4 regions of the Streptomyces sp. GMY02 genome follow, and region 2 is predicted to be linked to each of the others. Evidence: riboswitches for the same ligand, from Rfam matches in the RefSeq annotation. Region 2 holds a riboswitch; each other region holds the start of a gene.

Region 1 (4,612 bases), 3.0 Mb from region 2:
TCACCGAAGCCTTGTCCAGGTCGGACGAAGACAGTCGAGTAGCGCGGGCAGGCCCTCCTGGTGCAGAGCCAAGAACGCATGCAAGGGATTCTTCAGGACGCATCCGGCATCGCGGCCAGCACTTCCCGGTCCCCGTGCCGGCGCCGACCGCCTCCCTGCGGACGCGTCGGCGCCTCCGGCGCCACCCGCTGGAACAAATCCCACAGCTCATCCGGCACCAGCCGCTCAACGATCCCCACACCTGAAGCTTACCGAACAGCCCAAATGAGATGGCTTCTTAAGCCTGTAATTTCCGGCGCATGACACTAGTGTGATGCGCCAGAAATGACGAGACTGAGTCTTTTCAGGTTTTGGTGGTCGGCGGGTTGATTTTGGTGAGGTAGTCGGCGAGGGAGTTGAGGATCTCGTCGGCGGTCTTGGTCCAGGTGAAAGGCCTGGGGTTCTTGTTCCATCCGTCGATCCAGGCCCTGATGTCTTGCTCCAGGGCCTTGACGGATGTGTGCATCCCGCGGCGGATGAGCTTGTCCGTCAGCAGGTCGAACCACCGCTCGACCTGGTTTATCCAGGAGGAGCCGGTGGGGTGAAGTGGACGTGGAAGCGTGGGTGTTTTCCGAGCCACGTCTTGATCTCGGCGGTGTTGTGGGTGGCGTAATTGTCACAGACCAGGTGGACGTCGAGGCTGGCGGGCACGGCCTTGTCGATCGTGACCAGGAACTTCTTGAACTCGATGGCCCGGTGACGGCGGTGTAGTTCCGATATGACGGTGCCGTCGGCGACGTTGAAGGCGGCGAACAGGCTGGTGATGCCGTGCCGGTAGTAGTCGTGGGTGCGCCGCTCGGGCATGCCCGGCATCATCGGCAGCACTGGCTGGGACCGGTCCAGCGCCTGGATCTGGCTCTTCTCGTCCACGCACAGCACCACTGCTTTCTCGGGCGGGTGATGGTGCCACTTGCGCACCGTTTCCGTAGACACCCCGAAGTCGGCCGCTACACCGGTATTTGACGTTCCCCTCGCACAGGCCAGAATGATCCGGGCCCTCTCCGCCACACGGGCCGACACTGCGCCACCCGCCCAACGCGTCAACTCCGACCGCTCCTCGGCAGACAGTACGACTTCGACAGCACGAGGACCCCGAGACACCACGAAAACAGCCTACAGACTTAGTCTCGTCATTTCTGGCGCATCACACTAGAGGAAGTCCACGGGACGGATCTGGAGTTTCTCCGCTATACGGGTCAGCGCCTTCTGGTCGGCCACGCTGAGCCGGTCGAGGAGCATGCCACGTACGGCACGGAGATGGGTGGGTGCCGCGCGACGCACGACGGAGAATCCTTCCTCGGTGAGCGTCGCGAGAATGTAACGGCCGTTGCCGGGGTCGGGGAAACGCTCCACCCAGGCCCGCCGCTCGAAGCGTTTCATCACGTTGGACAGCCGGGACGGAGAGCCGCCGGCGAGATATGCGAGGTCACCCATCCGCAGCCGCCGCTGCGGGGCCTCGGACATGTGGCTGAGCACGAGGTACTCGAACAGCGTGATGCCATGCTCCCGGCGCAGTGGTGACTCCAGCCTGCCCGGCAGCAGCATGGCCAGCGAGAGCACGCCGGTCCACGCCTCCTTCTCAGCTTGGTCGAGCCACCGGAGACCGTCGCCCTCGACGTGAGCGTCCTCGCTGTCCGCTCCTTTGTCGGCTGCCATCCCCACCTCACGTTCACGTAGCGCTCCCCATGGTACTTCAACGTTGAACCCATGTAGCCTTACTACAAGGTTGAACTCAATCATGAAATTACTGTGCGAGAGGAATCCGTCACCATGAGCAATGCAACCTTCCATGTCACTCCGGGATACGGCGAGATCCTGCTCAAGGCGCTCGGCTACAGCCAGGCCGTCCGTGTCGACCAGCGCGTCGAAACGTCCGGGCAGGGCGGCTGGGACGACGACCTCAACATCCCCGACAGCATTGAGGAGGAGATCGTCCGTGCCTTCGAAAACGTCGAGCGGACGCTCGCGACCTGCGGAGCCACCTGGAAGGACGTCATCCACGTCAACTCGTACCACAAGGTGCCCCAGGGCCAGGACGTCATCGGGCAGGACCACAACGACGTGATGGCCGAACAGTTCCGCGCGTGCCTGGGCGGTCGAGCCCCCGTCTGGACCCAGACGGGCGTGACCGTCCTCGGGCTGCCCGCCATGCGGATTGAGATCCGCGTCACCGCAGTCATCAATGACGAGCACTGATTCACCGGGTGCCGGATCCTGTCCGGCGTGAATTCGGGCCACCGCCGGCCGGAACCCGCGTACTTTGGCCGCTCCTCCAGCTACTCCCCCGGCGGCGCGGAACAGGATCCGCCGAAGCCTCTCGTGTCGCCGCCGAAACGCTTTTCGTGACGGCGGCCTGGCGGCGACGGAACGATGATCGGTGAAAAGGCGACGGCAGTTCGAGGAAGTCGGTGCGAATCCGGCGCGGTCCCGCCACTGTGATCGGCGAGCGAGTTCCGGCAGGTCGCCGTCCGAGAGAGGCAGGAAGGCCAGGACGAGCAATGCCCCCGAGAGCCAGGAGACTCACGCGGTCGCCTCCTCATGGGACACCGGGGCGGATTTCCCCCGGAGAGGGGTGGTTGAGCGTGCCCGAGAAGTCTGCGGAAGAGGCGTCCGGCGACGAGGCGGTCGGACTGCGGGCCGGTCTGGTGCCATTGGGCCTTCCAGATTATCGAGGCCTACAACCACACCTACTACCGGCCCTTACTGGCGGCGTGATGGGCGGTGTGAGTGGACGCATCGTCAAGTATGTGTGCGCTGTGGGTCAACGACAGGGCGGCGAGGTCCGATCACCCTGGAGGGGCAAGCGACCGCACAGTCAAGTACGGGGAGAGAGGAACGTTATGCGACGCATCATGGGGGTGGCTCTCGGCGCTGTCGCGCTGGGAGTGATGAGTGTGATGGGGACGGCGCCGTCGGCCTTGGCGGCTGGGCCGAGCACCGGGTCCGCTGCTGTCGGGACGGCTGCGGTGGAGGGGCGGTTCTGGATCTACGAATGGCCCAACTACACGGGCAACGAGAAGTCCTACAACGGCAATGACCGGTACTTCGCGAACGACGAGTGGGACGGAACCAGCGTCTCGGTCGACAACTTGAGCTCGTCGGCGAAGAACCTCACCAACCGGTGGGCCTACCTCTATCAGTTCGGCAACAGCAGCGGCGGGAGTTGCAGCGGCGACTACGTCAAGTTCCCGCCGGGGAGCCAGGCGCCCGACCTGGGGCAGCTCAACGGCGGCACCTTCGACTTCAACAACAAGGCCAGCTGCATCATATTCATCTGACGGCCGATGGGGCGGTGCCAACGCGCATACAAGGCACCGCCCCACCTGCTGCGCCCCGATGAAGGACAAGGACACCGTGCCGATGCCGCGCCGCCTCATCACCCTTGTCGTCGTGACCGTCGCCCTCGGACTGTCGCTCGTCACCGCGATCACTGTCCCCCGGGCCACATCCGAAACACCGCGGGCCGAGCCCGCCGCGCCTGCTACCACAGGGCGGGCGAGTGCCATTCTCCTGCCCTTCGACGCCTATCAGTTCTCGCCGTCCGATACCGACACCATCGAGGCCGCTGAGGACGTGCTGATCCGTGCCTGCATGCGCGAGCAGCGCCTGGACTGGCACATGCTGCCGCCCCCGCGGTCCGCCGGAGAAACGGAATCGTTGAACATACGCCGGTACGGACTGACCGGACCCGAAACTGCGGCCCGCTACGGCTATCACCTGCCGCCGCCCACCAGGGCTGAAGCCGACCGCGAGGCGGTGTGGGATGCCCGTGACAGGCTGCCGTCCCGGGAGAAGCTGGTGGCCTTCGGGGAGAACGGCGTTACCGGCGGCTGCTGGGGACAAGCACACGCCCGCCTTCTCCGCGACGTTCCGCGTGACAGGACCTCCCTGCTCGGCCGGTACACAGTGGAAGCCTTCGACGCCGCCCGCCGTACACCGGAGGTGAAGGCGGAGACCCGCGAGTGGAGTCGCTGCATGAAACGGGCGGGCTTCAACTACGCGGATCCGTTTGAGGCCTTCGGCGACCCCGCGTGGGGGAAGACCGCGCGCCCTTCGGCCCGGGAACTGACTGCAGCGAGGACCGACGTGCGCTGCAAGGAAGAGACGAACCTCCTGCGGATCTGGGTCCGTACCGACGAGCGTGTCCAGCGCGACGCCATCAGAGAACATCACGACGACTTTCAGGAATTCGCGGCCACCAAAGAAAGCTGGCTGAACGCCGCGCACCGAACTCTGCGGGAAGGATACCGGGCTTACCGGACCTTGGCTCGGTAAGCCCCAGCACAATTGACTCCTACTGACCTGCGAATGGGGAGACAGTCCTGACCGCCAGTCGAACTCAACGAGCAGAGTCGACGTTGATGATGCCCGACCGGTGCTTCTGAGAAGCGGTGGAGACTGCCGTCATGGCCAAAGACGAGACTCCCCGAACCAATACCCGTCCTCCTGGTGACTTCGTTGATCACTAACAACAGCGTTTCTCAACGGGTTCCGGATTCAGTTGGTGAACCCGGTCCACGAGTGTCGACCAGAAACGACGGCATTGCCGACATTGGCACACCGCGGCGACCGA
Region 2 (4,612 bases):
CCGGCAGGTCCAGATGATCGCCATCGGCGGTGCCATCGGGGTCGGCCTCTTCATGGGCGCCGGAGCCAATATCGCCAAGGCGGGCCCCAGCATCATCCTGATGTACGCCCTCGCGGGTGTCGTGATCTTCTTCATCATGCGGGCGCTCGGCGAACTGCTGCTCTACCGGCCGGTCTCGGGCTCCTTCGCCGAGTACGCCAGAGAGTTCCTCGGCCCGTTCTTCGGCTTCGCCACCGGCTGGACGTACTGGCTGATGTGGGTCGTCACAGGGATGGCCGAACTCACCGCCGCCGCCATCTACATCCACTTCTGGTTCCCGCAGATCCCGCAGTGGGTCAGCGCGCTGGTGTTCCTGGTGGTGCTCTTCGGGGTCAATCTGATCTCGGTGAAGATCTTCGGCGAGGTCGAGTTCTGGTTCTCGATGATCAAGGTCACCGCGATCATCGGCATGATCGTCATCGGTCTGGGCGTGCTGACGCTGGGCTTCTCCGACGCGGGCGAGACCGCATCCGCGTCCAACCTCTGGGCGCACGACGGGATCTTCCCGAACGGCATCGGATCCAGCCTGATGACCCTTCAGGGCGTCATGTTCGCCTACCTCGCCGTCGAACTGGTCGGGGTCACCGCGGGCGAGTCGGAGAACCCCGAGAAGACCCTCCCCAAGGCCATCAACACGCTGCCCTGGCGCATCATCGTCTTCTACGTAGGCGCGCTGTCCGTGATCCTCGCGGTCGTCAAATGGACCGAGTTCTCGGCGGGCAACAGCCCCTTCGTGCACGCCTTCGAGACGATGGGCATCCCCCTCGCGGCCGGCATCGTCAACTTCGTCGTCCTGACCGCCGCGCTCTCCTCCTGCAACTCGGGGATGTACTCCACCGGCCGGATGCTGCGCGACCTCGCCGCCAACAGCGAGGCGCCCAAGGCCTTCGGCAGGCTCAACTCCCGCAAGACGCCCGCCCTCGCCATCACCGTGTCCGCCGTACTGATGGGGATCGGCGTGGTCCTCAACTACGTCGTCCCGGAGAAGGCGTTCGGCTATGTGACCTCGGTGGCCACCGCGGCCGGCATCTGGACCTGGATGATGATCCTGATCAGCCATATCCGCTACCGCCGCGCGGTGGACGCCGGACGGCTGCCCGCCTCGTCGTTCCCCGCCCCCGGCGGCGCGCTGCTGAGCTGGGTCGCGGTGGCCTTCCTGGCACTGGTGACCTGTCTGATCGCGTACGACAAGGACGCGCGGGTCTGCCTGTATGTGGCGGCCGTGTGGGCGGTGGGGCTGGCGGTCGGCTGGCAGGTGCTGAAGCGGCGCGACGTGCCTGTGCTGCACATCAGCCCGTCCGGCGACTGAGGACACGGCGCGGCCGAAGGCTGTGCGGTGCCGGTGACGTCCGTACCGGCCCGCGCCACCGGGCACACCGCGCGGGCCGGCCCTGTCGTACCGGGGCCGGTCCATGCGCTCGTACCGGGGCCGGCCCACGTGCTCGTACCGGGACCGGACCGCGCGCGGCGGTCCCGTTTATATTCTCTGCATGCTCACCATCACCCAGGCCCTGCACGACCAGATCGTCGCGCACGCGCGAGCCGACCACCCCGACGAGGCCTGCGGGGTGGTCGCGGGCCCCGCGGGCAGCGGACGGGCCGAGCGGTTCATCCCCATGCTCAACGCCGCGCGCTCGCCCACCTTCTACGAGTTCGACTCGGCCGATCTGCTCAAGCTCTACCGGGAGATGGACGACCGCGACGAGGAGCCGGTGATCATCTACCACTCCCACACCGCGACCGAGGCCTATCCGTCCCGTACGGACATCACCTACGCCAACGAGCCCGGCGCCCACTATGTGCTGGTCTCCACCGCGGACACCGACGGCGAAGGCCCCTTCCAGTTCCGCTCGTACCGGATCGTGGACGGCGAGGTCACCGAGGAGCCCGTCGAGATCGTCTGAGAGACTCGACGCAGAAACGAGGCGGCAGGACCCAGGAAGCCGGTGCGAAACCGGCGCGGTCCCGCCACTGTGACCAAGCTCCGCTTGGCAGCCAGGAACTGACCTGCCGCCTTTCTCCCACCAGCCAGGGGACGCGGAAATCCCCCGGAGGAGGCCCTGTCGTGTCTGCCGTGCCCCGGCGCCGCCGCGCGTTCGCGCCCGCCGCGCCGTCCGCCGTATCAGCCCTGTCGTCCGCCCTGCCCGCGGTGTGCGCCGTGCTCGTCCTGCTGCCGCTCACGGCCTGCGGCGGCCCCACCGCGGCGGACTCCGCCGCCACGCAAGGCAAGCCCGCCGCATCCGCCGCGCCCGGCTTCCCGTACACCGTCACCAACTGCGGGGTGACGACCACGTACCAGGCGCCGCCCAAGCGTGTGGTCACCATGAACCAGCACGTGACCGAGATCATGCTCGCGCTCGGTCTGGAGAAGTCCCTGGTCGGCACCGCCTGGCTGGACGACCGGATCCTGCCCGCGTACGAGAAGGCGTACAAGAGCGTGCCGGTCCTCGCCGCGGAGTACCCCTCCAAGGAGAAACTCCTCGCCGCCGCACCCGACTTCGTGTACGGCGGGTACGCGAGCGCCTTTGACGCGAAGGACGGCCGGAGCCGCGACGAACTCAAGGCGGCCGGTATCAACACCCGGCTCAACCTGGAGAACTGCGCGGACGGCCGGACCACGATGGAGGACGTCTACCGGGAGGTCGAGGAGACCGGCCGTGTCTTCGGCGTCCCGGAGCGCGCGAAGCGCTGGATCACCGAGGCGCGCGCGACGGTCGAGTCCACCGCAGGCGAACTGAAGGGCGTCAGGCCCGTGTCGGTCTTCGTGTACGACAGCGGCGACCGGACCGCGTTCACCGCGGGCGGCAAGGGCATCGGCAACGAGCTGATCCGGCTGGCCGGCGGCCGCAATGTCTTCGCCGACCTCGACAAGACCTTCGGCGACGCGACCTGGGAACAGGTCGTGGCCCGCCGTCCCGAGACCGTCGTCATCTACGACTACGGCTCGACGACGGTCGCCCAGAAGGAGAAACGCCTTCTGGACGACCCGGCGCTGAAGGACATACCGGCCATCAAGAACCGCAGCTTCGCGGTGATGCCACTGTCGGACGTGGTCCTGGGCGTACGGGCGCCGGAGGCGATAGAACGCCTGGCGACCCAACTCCACCCGACGCGCACGAAGTAACGCCCGATGCACGACGACCCAAAGCCTCCGACCGGGGCAAGTTCAGCCCGTCCGGTGTGTGAGGGCAAGAAACAGCCCGTCCGGCGCTTGAGGACAAATCCAGCCCGTCCGGCGTTTGAGGACACCGGGGTCCGGGGCGGAGCCCCGGTTCCGGGAAGGGGCGGGGTGGGGGAGAAGCCCGCCGCAGGCGCTCCCCACGGCTCCGCCGAAACCGGCCCGCGGTCCTCGCCCACGCCCCCGCCCCCGACCCCCGCCCGGCCGCAGCCCGCGGCCCGGCGCCTCCGCCTCCCCCTCGCCCTCGGCTGCCTCGCCCTCGCGCTAACCGCAGCCATCGTCGCCGGCCTAGCTCTCGGCTCCGTACGGATCCCGCCCGGCCAAGTGATCGAGGTCCTCACCGGCCGCGCGGCTCCCGGCCCGTTCCGGACCATCGTGCTCGACGTACGGCTGCCCAGGGTGCTGCTGGGGGCCGTGGTCGGCGGAGGGCTGGCCGTCGTCGGGACCGTCCTCCAGGCGCTCGTACGGAACCGGCTCGCCGACCCGTTCCTCCTCGGGATCTCCTCCGGCGCCTCCACCGGTGCCGTCCTGGTCCTCGTGCTGGGTATCGGCGGCGGGGTGACCACCACCGTCGCCATGCCCGCCGCCGCCTTCGCCGGTTCGCTGCTCGCGCTGGCGCTCGTGTACGGGCTGGCCCGGCGCGGCTCGACGATGAGCGGGGGCGGGCTCGTCCTCGCCGGGGTGGCCGTCTCGTACATCCTCTCCGCGCTCACCACCCTGATCCTGGTCGTCTCCGCCAGGCCCGAGCACTTCCAGGAGGCCCTCTACTGGTCGCTGGGCGGCCTCGGCAGTGCCCGGTGGGCCACGCTCGTACCGCCCGCCGTCGCGCTCGTCGCGGGCACCGCCCTGCTCATGGCGCTGGCCAGACCGCTCGATCTGCTGCTGGCGGGGGAGGAGGGCGCGACCGTCCTCGGTCTCGACACCTCGCGCTTCCGGGCCGCGGTCTTCGTACTCGCCTCCCTGGTCACCGCCGTGATGGTCGCCGCGAGCGGCGCGGTCGGCTTCATCGGGCTGCTGGTGCCGCACGCCGCGCGGATGGCCGTCGGCGCCGGCCACCGGGCACTGCTGCCGGTGGCCGCGCTGGCCGGGGCGGTCGCGCTCGTCGTCGCCGACCTCGCGGCCCGTACCGTCGCCGCGCCCCAGGACATCCCGGTCGGCGTCCTGACCGCGCTCATCGGCGGCCCGGTGTTCCTGTGGCTGATGCGGCGCCGCCCGGAAGGAGCCCCGGAGTGAGCACTGGAAGGAGCCCCGGAATGAGCGACCGTACGAGCACCGGCACCCCGGACCGCCCGCCCGCCCCGGTCCCCGCCGCCGAACTGCGCGTCGAAGCGCTTTCGTACGAAACCGACGGCCGCCTCCTCGTCGACCGCGTCGGACTGACCGCGGCCCCCGGCG
Region 3 (4,612 bases), 2.0 Mb from region 2:
CGGGAACAGGTACAGACGCGCGATCGGGATCAGACGCGGGAACGGGATCAGACGCACCCGCCCGCTCCTGCCAGTCCTCCGCGAGGCTCTCCGTCCGCCGTTCCCTTTCCCCGCCGAGCTGTTCGAGTACGTGCATACGGCTCGGCCCGTACCCCCGGTCCCGCAGCAGCGCCGCCACCTCGGCCGGTGTCGCCGCGCCCGCGCTCAGCACCAGGACCCGGCGGCCGTCGTACAGCGCGGCGGCGAGCCGCTCGACGGGCCGACCGACCAGGGTGACGACCTCCGTCTCTTCCACCGGCCAGCCGAGCCGGGCGCAGGCGTACGAGACGGACGACGGATGCGGCAGTACGCGCAGCGTCCCGGTCCCCGCGTCCGCCCCCACAACTTCCATGAGCGTGCGCCCGATCCCGTAGAACATCGGGTCCCCGCTGGCCAGTACGCACAGCCGCTGCCCGGCATGGGCCGCGAGCACCCCGGGTACGGCGGGCCGCAGCGGCGAGGGCCACACCACGCGTTCCCCCGCGCACTCGTCGCGCGGCAGCAGCTCCAACTGCCGGGCGCCGCCCACGATCACCCCGGCCGCACGCAGCGCGTCCCGCCCGGGCGCGGAAAGCCCGGCCCAGCCGTCGGCACCGATCCCGACGACGGTCACCGGGGGCGGGACGGTCACCGAGGGCGGAGGCGAGGCGGAGGTGAAGGACGGTGCGCTCACCGGGGGCAAGGCGGAGGCAGGGGGTGGTGCGCTCACCGGGAAACACCTCTGAGCTGGAACATGCTGGAAAAAGACCGACCTTGCACTCTACTGTCCGTATTTCACTGCCCGTACTTCTCCAGCATGTTCCCGCCGTCCCCCGCGCCCGCCGCGCCCGTCAGGTCAGGGCCGTACGGATCCGCTCAAGCCCGCTTCCGCGCCCGAGGCGGCCCGCGCGGCACGCGGCATGAGCACCCGCTCCGCCATCGCCCCGAAGATCAGCCCGAAGGCCGTCCACAGCAGCGCCTGCACGCCCAGCGAGGCCAGGCGGAATTCCCAGAGGAGAGCCGCCGGGAAGGTTTCCCGTACGGCATCGGAGTTGGCGGGCAGGACAAGACAGGCGACCGCCACGGCGGCCACATATCCGGCTCCGGCGACGACGGACGCGTTCCAGTTGCCCAGCCGCGGAGCGAGCCTCCGGCCCGCGATGACGGCGATGACGGCCAGCAGCACGCTGAGCACGATCATCAGGAAGAAGAGCGTGGTGCGCTTGCCGATGGTGTCCGGGTTGCCCACCGCGGGCGGGGTCGCCGGATACTTCAGGAACGGCACCAGATAGACCGTGGTGAAGGCCGCGCCCGCGATCAGTGCCGCGGTCGCCCTCGGCCCGAACCGGCCGATCCTGCCCAGACAGACGGAGAAGACCAGCGAGGCGATGCCGCCCAGGGCCACTCCGTACACCAGGACACCGGTGGCCAGCCCGAACGTCGACTGGACCGGCCTGCTGACCAGTTCCTCTTCCTCTTCCTCTCCCTCTTGCTCCGCTGCCGCCGCGGTGTGCCCGGCGTGCTCGTTCGCCGCCGGTGCGGACTGTGTCTCCTCCAGCGCGATGGAGTCCCGTACGGAGGGCTCACCGGCCACATACGCCAGCGCGAACGCGAAGAGTCCGGCCAGCACGCCCGCGATCATGCCGCGGACCAGGAGAGTTCTGACGGTGGAGGCATGCATGTGCGTGATCTCCGTCAGCGGTCAGTGGCAGGGGAAACCGAGCAGATGACGGCCGTCGTGCACCCATTCGTGCACTTCCGCTCCCGAGAACACCGAGGTGGCGCCCTGTTCGGCGCCGACGAAGTAGAGCAGGACCAGCATCAGGGTGCCCACGAACACGGCCCACGGCAGCACCGCGCGCAGTGGAAGCGGTGTCACCGGGTGGGTGGCGCCGGTGGCGACGGACGGAACGACCGGCGGCGCGATGGACTCAGCCATGACGGAACCTCCTTGGGGAACTCGCGTCCCATTCAGTGGAGCTCGAACGACGGCCGTCGGGTCTGACTCACCGGGCTCCGTACCGCCTGCGCGCTGTTACGCGGCGGCCGGCACCCGGCATACAGTGGCGCGACCGTGCCGGACTCTCACCGGACTTCCGTCTTGCCGTCGTATATACCGACGTGAAGGTACCGCGATCCGGCAGACCGGCCAAGAGGCCCTCGGCGCGGCCCCGACCGGCGACGTGCCCGGAGTAACCCGCCCGGGGACCGGCCCGGAAACCGGCCCGACGGGGAGCCCGGCCCAACTGGCGGGCCCGGCAGGCCTGGAGTGCGGGCCCGGCAGCCCTGGAGCGAGGAGAGCCGTATGACGACCCGGGTGATGTTCATCTCACCGGCCATCAGCACAGCACTGCGCGAGGCGCGTTTCGCCACCGTCGAGGACGTCGAGGCCGACATCGCGGCGTCCGGGACCGCGACGTCCGGGACTGTGACCTCCGGAACCGCGGCGTCCGGGAGCGCGGCGTCCGGAACCGCGACCTCCCGTAGCGACACGACCGGGACCGACAGCTCCAGGACCGGGACCGGCACCTCCGGAATCGCGACCGACGTGCTGGACGCTCTCGACCCGCTGGGGCTCCGGCAGGCGGAAGCGGTACGGGAGAGCTTCCCCCGTACCGCCGCCCTGTACGTCTCCCCCTCGGCGCGCTGCCGCCGTACCGCCGAGGTCCTCGGTCTGGACGCCAAGCCACTGCCGGACCTCGCGCCCTGCGCGATGGGCCGCTGGCAGGGCCGGACACTCGACGAAGTGGCCGCCGCGGAACCGGAGTCGGTGGCCGCGTGGCTCTCCGACCCGGCCGTCGCGCCGCACGGCGGGGAGTCCCTGCGGACCTTCCACACCCGCGTCGCCGACTGGCTGGACACCCTCGGTTCCGAAACGGTCGCCGGCGGGCGCGTCATCGCCGTGGCCGAGCCGGACGTCATCCGCGCCGCCGCGGTCCACGCCCTCGGCGCGGGTCCCGGGTCGTTCTGGCGGATCGACATACAGCCGCTGTCCGCCGTCGAACTCAGCGGGCGCGGCGGCCGGTGGAATCTCCTCGGCGGCCGCCCCCTGCACACTGCCACCCCCTGAGGCCACCCCCTGCGCGCCACGGGTTCCGGCACGCGCCGGCCGCCCAGCGCACCCCGCCGGACAGCGCCGCGAGCGTGCGTGCCGGGCCACGCGAGCCCCGCGAGCCCGGGCCAGATCAGCGAGATCGGCAAGATCGGCAAGACACTCCCTAGCGTCGCGTCCAGCCCGGGTCGCGGCCCGTCTCGGCGAGCAGTACCTCGAACGGACCCGCGTCCTCCGCGACCGGCACCGGTTCCCCGAACATCCCCATCTCCCGTCCCATCGGCGCCAGAGCCCTGAACTCCTCCCCGACCACGTCCAGAAGCACCCCGGCCGGCTCGTACGGCTGCCCCGTCGCCCGCGCCAGGTCCCATCCGTGCACCGTCAGATCGCCGAGCACCATCGCGCCGACCGTCCTGGCCGGCAACCCCATGGCCCCCGTGGTGCCCTCGTCCGCGCCCGGCACGGCCCACGCCTCGACGAGCCGTACGGTCTCCTCCGCGAACCGCTCGCGCCACGCCCCCTCCAACGGCTCGGGCGGGACCGTGAAATCGGCGTCCTTCTTGGCCGCGAGCGCCTGGAAGTTCACGACGACCTGGAAGAGATGGGCCGCCAGCGCGCGTACGTCGTACTCACTGCACGGCGTCGGCGCGCCGAGCTGCTCATCGGTGATGCCACGGACGACGGTGACGGTACGGTCGGCCGCCGCCTCCAACATGTTGCTGATCTTGTCGCTCATGGCCCGACCGTACGAATCGCCGCCGCCCGCCGTCTTGAACAAACACGACAGGTCACGGCGGACAAACGCGGCATAGGATCCGGCCATGGCAGGTCCGCGGCGCGACACCCGGGGCATCGTCGACGCCCCGGGGCTTTTCGCGCGCGTACGGTTCCGGCGCCGCGCACCGGCGCCGTCCCTGCGGCCGTATCTGGAGCACTACTGGCTGATCGACTGGGATCTGGACCAGCCGTATGTCTCGCAGGTGGTACCGCACCCCTCGGTCAACGTGGTCTTCCAGCGGTTCGGGTACGGGCCCGGCGGCTCGTCCTTCGCGGAGGTGGCGGGCATCGGCCTGGAACTGTTCAGCCAGCGGCTGGAGGGGCGGGGCCGGGTGTGCGGGGTGCAGTTCAGGCCGGGCGGCTTCCGGCCGTTCGCGCCACGGTGGCCCGTATCGGAGTGGACAGGGCGGCGGGTGCCGCTCGGCGAGGTCATGCCGGCGACGGACGCGGACATCGAGACGGTGCTCGGCGACGATGAGGCCGGTGGGACCGGAGAGGCTGCCGGGGCCTGTGGGGCCGGGGAGGACGCCCGGGTGGCCGCGCTCGACACGTATCTCCTGGGCATCGGGCCGCGCCCGGATCCGCAGGCCGACCAGGCCATGGCACTGGCCGACCGGATCAGGACGGACCGTACGATCCGGCGCGTGGCCCAGCTCGCCACGGCGGAGGGGGTCTCGACGCGCTCGCTGCAACGGCTGTTCGCGGCGTATGTGGGGGTGGGGCCGAAGTGGGTGATCCTGCGCTACCGCATCCATGAGGCGCTGG
Region 4 (4,612 bases), 1.8 Mb from region 2:
CAGATCCGCGACCTCGTCCCGCAGCGCGAGCGCCACCTGCCGGGCGGTCGCGCCGCGCGGCTGGTCGTCACGGACGAACGACCAGGCCAGCATGGTGACGGGCCCGGTCAGCATTCCCTTGACGGGCCGGGTGGTCAGCGACTGCGCGTACGAGATCGTGTCGACCGTCATCGGGGCGGGCCGGGAGACATCCCCCGCGAGCACCGGCGGCCGGACATAGCGGGTGCCGTACGACTGGACCCAGCCGTGCCGAGTGACCAGGAATCCGGTGAGGCGCTCGGCGAAGTACCGCACCATGTCGTCGCGTTCGGGCTCGCCGTGCACCAGGACATCGATGCCCGCCTTCTCCTGGAAGGCGATCACCTCGCGGATCTCGGCCCGGACGCGCTCGTCGTAACCGGCCGTGTCCCGCTGCCCCGCCCGCAGTTCGGCGCGTGCCGTGCGCAACTCGGCGGTCTGCGGGAACGATCCGACGGTCGTCGTCGGCAGTGGCGGCAGAGCGAGCCGCTCACGCTGCGCGGCGGCGCGCTCGGCGTACGGCTGCTCCCGGCGGGCGTCCGCGCCCGTCACGGCCGCACAGCGGGCCCGTACGACGGGATCGTGCGTGACGCCCGAGGAGGCCCGGGACGCCAGATCGGCGCGGTTGGCGGCGAGCCGGGCGGCGACGGTGTCCGTGCCCCGGGCGAGACCGCGGGCGAGGGTGACGACCTCGTCGGTCTTCTGGCGGGCGAAGGCCAGCCAGCGGACGAGCAGCGGATCGAGATCCTTCTCGGCGGCGGAGTCCAGCGGGACATGCAGCAGCGAGCAGGATGCCGACACATCGACCCGCTCGGCGAGACCGAGCAGGGTCGCGAGGGTCGTCAGCGAGGCCGCGAGATCGTTGATCCACACATTGCGCCCGTCGACCACCCCGGCGACCAGCCGCTTGCCGGGCAGCCCGCCGACGGCCGCGAGATCGTCGAGATTGGCGGCGGCAGGGCCTGTGAAGTCCAGCGCGAGCCCCTCGACAGGTGCCTTGGCCAGTACGGGCAGGGCCTCGCCGAGCCGGTCGAAGTACGAGGCGACCAGCAGCCGGGGCCGGTCGGTGAGCGCCCCGAGATGGCGGTAGGCGCGGGCGACCGCGTTCAGTTCGGCGGGCGTGCGGTCCTGGACCAGGGCGGGCTCGTCGATCTGCGCCCACTCGGCGCCGGCCGCGCGCAGATCGGCCAGCACCTCCGCGTACACCGGCAGCAGCCGGTCGAGCAGGGTGAGCGGCTCGAATCCGGCGGCCACCCCGGGCGCGGGCCTGGCGAGCAGCAGATAGGTGACCGGCCCGAGCAGCACCGGCCGGGCGCCGGTGTGACCGAGGGCGAGGGCCTCGCGCAGTTCACCGGTCTGCTTCCCGGAGTGGGCGGTGAAGACCGTGTCCGGTCCCAACTCGGGGACGAGGTAGTGGTAGTTGGTGTCGAACCACTTGGTCATCTCCAGCGGCGCGGCGTCCTGGGCACCGCGCGCCATGGCGAAGTAGCCGTCGAGCGCGTCGGCCTCGACGGCGGCCCGGTGCCTGGCCGGGACCGCGCCGACCATGACGCTGGTGTCGAGCACGTGGTCGTAGTACGAGAAGTGGCCGGTGGGCACTTCGTCGAGTCCGGCGTCGGCCAGCTCGCGCCAGGTGTCGCGGCGCAGCCCGGCGGCGGTCTCCCGCAGCGCGTCCGCGGTGACCCGGCCCTTCCAGTACCCCTCGATCGCTTTCTTCAGTTCCCGGTCGGCGCCCTGGCGGGGGTAGCCATGGACGGTGGACCTGGGCACGGGCCGCCGGCCCTGCCGTTCCGACCGGGGTGCCGCGGCTGCGGACGTGGGTGTCACGGGACTCTCCTTCGCGAGTCGTACGGGAGCGATCCCGGCGGGACTCGTGTGCGGCGAAGGAACGGAAGCCGGGGCAGGTACCGCCACACCGTGTGCCGCACAGCCATGTGCGGCGCCCACATGTGCCGCACACCCATGTGCGACACAGCCATGTGCCGTACATCCATGTGCCACGCAGCCATGTGGCGTGCGCCCGCCCGTATCCGCCGACCCGCCCACGAGGTCACCGAGATCTCCGTGCGCGGTCCTCGCACACGGGCAGTGGCAGGTCTTCGGACTCGCGGGCGCGCCTTGTGCCTGTACGCGATGTGCGTACGCGGACAAGGCATCTACTGGCCGTCGCTTCCCGGACGCGGTGCGTCCAGTGCGTATGACGGCGGTCGTTCCCACTCACCGCTGCGGGGCAGTCCCGGATTCCCACCGGGTTCCCTCTTGCGACGCGCCTGCCTGGCGGACAGGGCGAACCGACTGCGCGTCCAGCATAGGTCCGGAACTCGACATGCTCGAAACATGGGTCCTGAATACTGGCGCCATGGTCCACGAAGACGAACCGGTACTGCTCGACCGGGCGGGCCGCACCGCCCGCATCACGCTCAACCGGCCCCGCGCGCTCAACGCGCTCACCCACCCCATGGTGCTGCGGATCACCGAGGCGCTCGCCCGGTGGGAGAACGACGAGAGCGTGACAGCGGTGATCATCTCGGGCGCCGGCGAGCGCGGGCTGTGCGCCGGCGGCGACATCCGCGCGATCCATGAGGACGCGCGCACCGGCGGCGCCGCCTCACCCACCTTCTGGCGCGACGAGTACCGGCTCAACGCCCGGATCGCCCGCTTCCCCAAGCCCTATGTGGCACTGATGGACGGCATTGTGATGGGCGGCGGCGTCGGTGTCTCGGCGCACGGCACCGTCCGGATCGTCACCGAACGGTCGGCGGTCGCCATGCCCGAGACCGGCATCGGCCTCGTCCCCGATGTCGGCGGCACACATCTCCTCTCGCGCGCACCGGGCGAGCTGGGCACCCATCTCGCCCTCACCGGCCGGGCGGTGGGCGCCGCCGACGCGCTGCTCTGCGGCCTCGCGGATCACTTCGTACCCGCCGAGCGGCTGGACGCCGTACGGACCGCGCTCGCCGGCCCCGACGTACGTGAGGCGGCGCACGTGACCGCGACGGTACGGGGGTACGGGACGGCCGCGCCCGAGGGCCAACTCGCCGCGGACCGTGAGTGGATCGACCCCTGCTACGCGGCGGACACCGTGGAAGAGATCGTCGAGCGGCTGCTCGCCACCGGTCTGCCCGCGGCGAAGGAGGCCGCCGAGACGATCCTGACGCGGTCGCCCACCGTGCTCAAGGCAACCCTGGAAGCGCTGCGCCGGGTCCGTCTGCTGCCGACGCTGGAGGAGGCGCTCGACCAGGAGTACCGGGCCTCGTGCGCCGCGCTGGCCACGCCCGATCTGGTGGAGGGGATCAGGGCGCAGGTCATCGACAAGGACCGCAGGCCGCGGTGGTCCCCGAAGGAGCTGGCGCAGGTCACGGAGGCGGATGTGGCGCGGTTCTTCGCCCCGCCGCCGGGCGGCGACCTCGGACTGGCCGGCGGGGTCTGAGGGCGGAGCGCGTGGTCAGCGGCGGAGGTGGTGGCGCTTGCGCCAGGCGACCACCGCCGCGACCAGCCCGCTGACCACGATGAACCCCATCGCGATCAGGAACACCGGCGAGGTCGGCGAGGCGGCGCGGCTGCCCGCGACCACATACGCCGCGTTGTTGGGGATCGAACCGATCAGGGTCGCCAGCAGGAACGGTGTCCAGCGCATCCGGGAGACGGCCGCGCCGTAATTGATCGGGGCGAACGGCACACCGGGGAAGAGCCGGATGATCAGCATCGACCGGAAGCTGTGGGTGCTGAGCTGACGGTCTATCGCCTTCAGCCAGCGGCCCCGCAGCAGCGGACGGAGGGCGTCCTGGCCCAGCATGCGCCCGAGCCCGAAGGACATGGCCGCGCTCAGCACCGTCCCGGCGAGCGCGGCGACCAGCCCGAGATACGAACCGAGGAGCGCGCCGGAGGCGATGTTGAGCAGCGGGCGCGGTACGAACGCGGTGGCGCACAGCCCGTACCCCACGGTGAACAGCACCACGGCGACGCCCCCGCCGACGCGTGGCAGCCAGCCGTCGGACAGCAGCTTCTGCGGCTCATAGAGCAGCACCACCGTGGCCGCGGCACCGAGCAGCACCACGAGTACGGCGAATCTCGCCCAGGGCGAGAGAAGTGCCCGGTAGCAACGGAGCGCGAGGCTTCGCGAGGACCGGGGGGCGGTGTCGAGCACGCGGGGAGCGTAACCGACGAAGATGTCCGGTCGCCGGGGGCCTGGTGACGGAGGCCTCCCGTCCGGCGTGTGTCCGGCACAACACGGGCACACCGGGTCGAAGAACGCGCCGGTCAGCGGCGCCTCGGGCGGTCCCACGGCAGGAGTCGGCCAACTGCGGCCCGGCGGAAAATCGTTCGACGCGGGCGGACGGGCTGGGCGAGGATCGGGGACATGGTCCGGTACGCCTTCCCCGCAGCGCCGTCCGCAGTCGCGGACGCGCCGGAGGCTGCCGTCTTCCTCGTGGCGTGCACGGCCGCGCCTGTCGCACCCGTCGCGGCAGTCGTCCCGGCGGATGCCTTCGCAGCGGCCACGGATGCCGAAGCAGCGGCATCCGCCGCGGCAGCGCCCTTCGGCGGCGCCCGAAGCTGACCCTTCCCGGATCGTCCGGCGGACCCCGCAGGGGGA

The links. A riboswitch is a leader RNA that binds a small molecule or an ion and turns the genes downstream of it on or off. The one in region 2 is predicted to bind cobalamin.
Region 1: it holds a riboswitch for cobalamin, as region 2 does, so the genes downstream of both, KQY30_RS35700 (peptidase inhibitor family I36 protein) here and KQY30_RS22935 (ABC transporter substrate-binding protein) in region 2, are expected to answer to the same signal.
Region 3: it holds a riboswitch for cobalamin, as region 2 does, so the genes downstream of both, KQY30_RS14580 (CbtB-domain containing protein) here and KQY30_RS22935 (ABC transporter substrate-binding protein) in region 2, are expected to answer to the same signal.
Region 4: it holds a riboswitch for cobalamin, as region 2 does, so the genes downstream of both, metE (5-methyltetrahydropteroyltriglutamate--homocysteine S-methyltransferase) here and KQY30_RS22935 (ABC transporter substrate-binding protein) in region 2, are expected to answer to the same signal.

The regions. Positions count from the first base shown of each region.
Region 1 covers NZ_CP077658.1:8,457,538-8,462,149, forward strand. Annotated here, with positions in the region: partial or broken gene KQY30_RS35680 (IS5/IS1182 family transposase) at 111-239, opposite strand; partial or broken gene KQY30_RS35685 (IS630 family transposase) at 344-1,143, opposite strand; gene KQY30_RS35690 (MarR family winged helix-turn-helix transcriptional regulator) at 1,189-1,695, opposite strand; gene KQY30_RS35695 (Rid family hydrolase) at 1,810-2,235, shown strand; cobalamin riboswitch at 2,438-2,561, shown strand; gene KQY30_RS35700 (peptidase inhibitor family I36 protein) at 2,880-3,317, shown strand; gene KQY30_RS35705 (hypothetical protein) at 3,376-4,314, shown strand.
Region 2 covers NZ_CP077658.1:5,418,404-5,423,015, forward strand. Annotated here, with positions in the region: gene KQY30_RS22925 (amino acid permease) at 14-1,348, shown strand; gene KQY30_RS22930 (Mov34/MPN/PAD-1 family protein) at 1,530-1,943, shown strand; cobalamin riboswitch at 1,939-2,065, shown strand; gene KQY30_RS22935 (ABC transporter substrate-binding protein) at 2,168-3,163, shown strand; gene KQY30_RS22940 (iron ABC transporter permease) at 3,329-4,450, shown strand; gene KQY30_RS22945 (ABC transporter ATP-binding protein) at 4,471-4,612, shown strand, end outside.
Region 3 covers NZ_CP077658.1:3,464,487-3,469,098, forward strand. Annotated here, with positions in the region: gene cbiE (precorrin-6y C5,15-methyltransferase (decarboxylating) subunit CbiE) at 1-670, opposite strand, end outside; gene KQY30_RS14575 (CbtA family protein) at 875-1,699, opposite strand; gene KQY30_RS14580 (CbtB-domain containing protein) at 1,721-1,957, opposite strand; cobalamin riboswitch at 1,997-2,155, opposite strand; gene KQY30_RS14585 (histidine phosphatase family protein) at 2,324-3,088, shown strand; gene KQY30_RS14590 (TIGR03086 family metal-binding protein) at 3,237-3,806, opposite strand; gene KQY30_RS14595 (helix-turn-helix domain-containing protein) at 3,892-4,612, shown strand, end outside.
Region 4 covers NZ_CP077658.1:7,258,339-7,262,950, reverse strand. Annotated here, with positions in the region: gene metE (5-methyltetrahydropteroyltriglutamate--homocysteine S-methyltransferase) at 1-1,788, opposite strand, end outside; cobalamin riboswitch at 2,091-2,329, opposite strand; gene KQY30_RS30925 (enoyl-CoA hydratase/isomerase family protein) at 2,378-3,448, shown strand; gene KQY30_RS30920 (TVP38/TMEM64 family protein) at 3,464-4,165, opposite strand.